2 regions of the Pseudoalteromonas sp. S4492 genome follow, and region 2 is predicted to be linked to the other one. Evidence: predicted binding sites of a transcription regulator. Region 2 holds the regulator's gene; the other holds the start of a gene.
What was found. The regulator LexA, encoded in region 2, represses DNA repair genes until DNA is damaged. The targets are predictions, from matches to a motif close to TACTGTATNNNNATACAGTA.
Positions count from the first base shown of each region.

Region 1: the regulator LexA is predicted to act here: its motif matches at 1,053-1,072, upstream of uvrD (DNA helicase II).

Region 1 is NZ_PNCP01000071.1:4,739-7,922, reverse strand. Features, by position in the region: gene CWC28_RS19805 (peroxiredoxin-like family protein) at 1-129, shown strand, start outside; gene CWC28_RS19800 (YacL family protein) at 162-530, opposite strand; gene CWC28_RS19795 (hypothetical protein) at 653-877, opposite strand; gene uvrD (DNA helicase II) at 1,137-3,184, shown strand, end outside.
Region 2 is NZ_PNCP01000011.1:90,141-93,324, reverse strand. Features, by position in the region: gene CWC28_RS04195 (hypothetical protein) at 1-130, opposite strand, end outside; gene CWC28_RS04190 (hypothetical protein) at 289-669, shown strand; gene CWC28_RS04185 (PaaI family thioesterase) at 677-1,114, opposite strand; gene lexA (transcriptional repressor LexA) at 1,275-1,892, shown strand; gene coxB (cytochrome c oxidase subunit II) at 2,334-3,184, shown strand, end outside.

The DNA of each region.
Region 1 (3,184 bases), on a different contig from region 2:
CCAGTACCCGCAGTATTCGTGATAGATACAAATGGGTTAGTTCATTTTCAATACGCCAACCCAAATTACAAAGTCCGCTTAACAGAAGATTTATTACTAGCCGCTGTTAAATCAGTTAGCGAGCAATAATTTAGTAATCGATAAGCAGACCATGCGTCTGCTTATCGGCCTTGTGTAAATTCTTGCCAAGATTCAATTAAATCAACAAAGTCTTCAAAACCACAGCCACTGCACAGGCCTTCTTCTTCAAGCATTAAATCATCATCTTGGTAGGCAACTAAGTCTTCGTTGTCTTGATGTAATGCATGAGCTTCGAATAGCGCTTCGTCTTTACTTAAGATCAAATCAATTTCTTGACCCTGTAAGGTTAAAGGCTCATGACTGCTCTTAACCGCAGAGATCAACGCTTGCACCATCGCGATTTTTTCTTTGCCGACTTCTTCATTTAGCCAACGGCCAATAACTGCATGCTCAGAGGAGATTTTAATGCGTAAACCGCTAATAGGATCGCGGATAAATTGATATTCCATGGAGGGTACTCATAATACGTTATCTGCTAATTATACCGTTTGCAGCTAAACGTGGCGAGTTTTGTAGCTTTAAAGCAGCACGAGCGCCAACGTGGCGCTCGTGTTTATGCTATTTAAAATAGCTAGACTCTCGATTTGAAACGCGCAGCATCAATAATCGCCCATAGGTATACGATTGGCAGTAAAATAAAGCCAACTGCAACATAAATTAGTGCACCACTAATAACCCATGCTAAAAAGAATGCAATAGCCGCCATTAAACGACCTTGTACCAATTGTCCTAAACCAGGAAAAAAGATATTACATATTGCTGCGATTACATTACCGCCAGAACCTTGCTCTGCCATACTAACCTCTGTAGTTTTTAATGATTATACTTTTAGTAAACACACTTTATGCCAACTTATTATGGCTTACAAATCAAAGCGTTAAAAAGTTACGTTATTTTGATTTTAGTTTTTTTTGCTAAAAATCGGTCAAATTCACAATTTTTATACTTCAATTTTAATGACTTGCCCAAATAGCTGTTTATAAAAACAGTATTTTATTTAGCCTTGCATAAACACCTGTTATACTCCACCCATTATAGATTGAAAAGGCGTAACGATGGACGTTTCTGAATTACTCGATGGCTTAAATGACAAACAACGGGATGCAGTCGCAGCCCCATTGCAAAATATGCTAGTACTTGCAGGTGCAGGTTCTGGTAAAACTCGAGTACTTGTTCATCGCATCGCATGGCTCATGCAAGTTGAGCAAGCTTCTGCATACAGCATCTTTGCGGTAACCTTCACTAACAAAGCCGCGAAAGAAATGCGCACTCGTGTAGAAGAAACCTTAAAAGCACCGGTTGGTGGTATGTGGATTGGTACTTTCCACGGCTTATCTCATCGTATTCTGCGCGCCCATCACCGTGAAGCGAACTTGCCTGAAAGCTTTCAAATTTTAGATTCTGACGATCAACAACGTATGATCAAACGCTTACTTAAAGCGATGAACATCGATGATAAAAAGTGGCCAGCAAAACAATTTGGTTGGTATATCAGCGCGAAAAAAGATGAAGGTCTGCGACCTAAAGACATTCAAGCCTACGATATTAATGAGCAAATGATGCTGAAAGTCTATGCTGCATATCAAGAGGCTTGTGACCGTGCAGGTTTAGTCGACTTTGCAGAAATACTGCTGCGCTGCTACGAAGTACTTAAAAACCACCCAACACTTTTACGTCATTATCAACAGCGTTTTGCCCATATGCTGGTCGACGAGTTCCAGGATACTAATACTATTCAGTATGCCTGGTTAAAATTACTCGCAGGTGACACTAACAGTATTATGATCGTAGGTGATGATGACCAAAGTATCTATGGCTGGCGTGGCGCAAAAATTGAGAATATCAAACGCTTTTTAACTGACTTCGAAGCCGAAACCATTCGCCTTGAACAAAATTACCGTTCAACGGCAACAATCTTGAAAGCATCAAATGCGCTGATCAAAAACAATGCTGAACGCATGGGTAAAAGCCTGTGGACAGACGGCAATGATGGTGAGCCTATTTCTGTTTACGCTGCGTTTAATGAGTTAGACGAAGCGCGCTTTGTCAGCAGCAAACTACGTAGCTGGCTAAATGCAGGTAATGCATTACAAGATGCCGCCATTTTATACCGTAACAATGCGCAATCTCGTGTACTCGAGGAAGCGATGCTACAAGAAGGTTTAAAATACCGTATTTACGGCGGTATGCGCTTCTTCGAGCGCCAAGAGATCAAAGATGCACTTTCGTATTTACGTTTAGTGGGTAACCGTCAAGATGATGCTGCTTTCGAGCGCGTTATTAACACCCCTGCTCGCGGCATTGGTGATAAAACACTAAGCCACATTCGTGATTGCGCGCGCAATGAGTCATTGCCACTTTGGTATGCCGCAAAAGCTATTATCGAGCAGCAGCACTTATCTGGCCGTGCAGCGAGTGCCGTCACTAAATTCTTAGAGCTTGTTGAGCATATCGAAGATAAGATCAGCGATCTCACCTTAGAAGAGCAAGCGAAATACGCCATTCAAAGCTCGGGGTTAATGGCAATGTATCAAGCTGAAAAAGGTGAAAAAGGCCGTGCCCGCGTAGAAAACTTAGAAGAGCTAATTAGTGCTTGTGGTCAATATGAACTCCCAGAAGATGAAGAGTTCAGCTCACCACTACAGGGCTTTTTGGCTTATACCTCACTAGAATCTGGCGAAGGTCAAGCTGACGAGCACGAAGACGCGGTGCAAATGATGACTCTGCACTCAGCAAAAGGCCTAGAATTCCCACTGGTATTTATGGTTGGTGTTGAAGAGGGCATGTTCCCATCACAACAAAGTAATGAAGAGTCTGGTCGTTTAGAAGAAGAACGTCGCCTCTGCTATGTTGGTATGACTCGCGCAATGGAAAAACTATACATTAGCCATGCAGAAAGTCGCCGTTTATACGGACAAGAAAAATACCACAGCCCATCACGCTTTTTACGCGAAATGCCTGAAGACTGTATCGAAGAAATTCGTATTAAAACACAGGTTTCAAGACCACCTGCGGCAGGTCGTTTTAGTCCGTCAGTAACACATGCCGCATTTGAAGATAGCGGCTTTAACTTAGGGCAACGCGTATTACACGCTAAGTTCGG
Region 2 (3,184 bases):
CATGCACTTTTTCAAGCGGTAATGAGCTCATTACCAGCCCACCTAAGAGCCAAAAGAAGATCTGTAAAGCGAGCAAGTAGCCAAGCCATTTATGCCCTTTACGAGCATACTTGAACATGCGTTTATTCATTATTACCCCGTTATTATTGTTGTATGGGTGCTATTTTAAGTTGTTTAACTGTATTGCCAATGCGGCATAATGTCGCATTAACTGTATTCTAGATTTGGTATATATACAAAACTGAGTTAAAGTTTCAGTCGATATCAATAGAGGGTAAAAACGAGAGTATGTCGGAAATTCAATTTTTAAATGTAGATCTGGAGCTTGAATCAAAGCACGATATTAGTGCGCTTGTTGCTGATTTGAAGAAAAACGCCATGGTTTTACATTATGACCAAGATGAATACCGCCAACTAGCACGGATTGAAGCAACCGCAGATATCAGCTCTCCAGATAAAGCGATTAACCAGCTTTGCGAGCTTATTGAGTCTTGCTCGCGCAATGCATTAAAACAGTGGTTATCGTGCTCAAAACGAACATTTGATATAGGTTTTGAATCAGGTAATTCGCCAAAATGCTTTAATCAACCCCTGCATGCCGATACCTTGTTACGTATCTCAGCAATTGGCGCAGGGATTGAAATTACTATTTATCCTGTTGAAAAATAGGTCGAATTTAGCGCTCTACTACCGCTGCGGTCATTCTTGATACGCAGCATAGCTCTCCTGCGGCATTGGTAATTTTAATATCCCAAACAGAGGTGCGCTTTCCTAAATGCAGCGGTCTAGCCGTTGCAGTTAAAACTCCCTTACGTGATGCTTTCATATGGTTGGCATTAATCTCTTGGCCAACAGCGTAGAATTTATTGAAATCAACCACAAAGTTGGCTGCATAGCTTGCCACTGTCTCGGCTAACACAACGTTTGCTCCGCCATGTACCATGCCCATAGGGTTATGATGTTCTGGGATGGCAGGCATCGTCGCCACTAAATAGTCATCGCCAATTTCTGTCACTTCAATGCCCATGGTTTTCATTAAAGTGCCTTGCCCGGTGATCCCTTGCTCCAATTCTTTACATAGCTCTAGCGTGATTGGGTGGTGCCAAATGCTCATTGTGTTTCCTTAGCCTGCTAATTAAAGCTAATACCTTATGGCATCTTAGAGTGAGGTTCAATGTAAGTTTTGTAGCAATATGACAGTGTTAATTAAATTTGCGATTTTCAGATAACTGTATATACTCACAGTTAAATGTACTGTATGGAAAACCAGTTGTATGCGCCCATTAACTAAACGCCAATCGCAAATTTTAGAACTCATTAAAGTCTTTATTAAAGATACAGGCATGCCACCAACGCGTGCTGAAATAGCTCAAACATTGGGTTTTAAAAGTGCCAATGCCGCTGAAGAGCACCTAAAAGCACTGGCAAAAAAAGGCATGATCAAAATGAAGCCTGGGGCGAGTCGTGGTATTCAATTAATCGAAGAAGATGAACCAGAGCAATTAGGTTTACCTTTAATTGGCCGTGTTGCAGCGGGCGAACCTATTTTGGCCCAAGAGCATGTTGAAAGCCATTGCCAAGTTGATCCGTCGTTATTTAAGCCTGCCGCTGATTTCTTACTGCGTGTAAATGGCATGAGTATGAAAGACATTGGCATCATGGACGGTGATTTACTTGCAGTACATAGAACACAAGTTGCTGAAAATGGCCAAGTTGTTGTTGCACGAGTTGATGAAGACGTGACTGTTAAGCGTTTAGAAAAAGCTGGCCGAAAAGTATTTTTACACGCTGAGAACGAAGAGTTTTCACCTATTGAAGTTGACCTAGAGCACGAATCGTTCAATATCGAAGGATTAGCGGTAGGGGTTATTCGAAACGCTGACTGGATGTAAGTGTTCCCAACTTGGTGCATTAAATTGACTTAATTTGGTGCACCATCGAAATTTTGCTACTTAATTAGGATTTGTGAATCCTTACTCATCATTTAAAGCCTTATATGGCGCAGTTTCCCTCTCTTTTTGTATTTTGTTTGTACGCCTAAACATTAAATAACGCGCTGATTATAGTTGTTATTTTTGCACCAAAATAAACATTTATTATCACTAAAACTTGCTTATTGCTCATTTTTTAACTAATTGGTTAGTACATTGTATTAACACCTATTTACGAAATTGACACACCTAAACGTGTCAGGGAGTTATACAACGGGCTTGTATCATTTCATTGCGTCGTGATGATACGAATTCGCTCTAAACAATAAAAATACGAATGGGCACCTTGCTGTAACGCCTTTTCGCTTTGCGTCTTGCAATAGCATTTAAAGGAGCCGTCACATGGGTAAACTGCGTTACGCCTTGTGGCTTATATTACTCGCACCTGTGCAATTTGCATTGGCAAACAGCCAATTCAATATGCGTAAAGGGGTGACTGATATAAGTAATAATGTTTATGAGTTACACATGACGATATTTATTATCTGTTGTGTGATTGGCATCATCGTTTTTGCGGTGATGTTTTGGGCTTTAATACACCACCGTAAATCTAAAGGGGCTAAGCCAGCCCAATTTCATGAAAGTACAAAAGTTGAAATACTTTGGACTGCCATTCCGTTTGTTATACTAATCGCGATGGCTGTGCCTGCAACAAAAACCCTCATTGCTATGGAAGATGCCTCTAAAGCCGATATCACAATTAAAGTGACTGGCTCGCAATGGAAATGGCATTACGAGTACATGGGTGAAGATATTGCCTACTACTCAATTCTAGCTACACCGAAAGATCAAATAGACAACCAAGCAGAAAAAACTGAGCATTATTTGCTTGAAGTTGATAAACCCTTGGTACTGCCTATCAATAAAAAAGTTCGCTTTTTAATGACCTCTGACGATGTGATTCATTCGTGGTGGGTGCCTGACTTTGCGGTTAAAAAGGACGCAAACCCAGGGTTTATTAATGAAGCGTGGACTCGTATTAACGAGCCGGGTGTGTATCGTGGTCAATGCGCAGAGTTATGCGGTAAAGATCATGGCTTTATGCCCGTTGTAGTGAAAGCCCTTCCTGAAGATGAGTTTGCTAATTGGCTTGCTGATGCCAAACAAGAAAAAGCCAATGCAGCAGCCGCTGATGCAGCTTTACTCGATCAAACATTACCAAAAGAAGAGCTCATGACCTTGGGTGAGCAAGT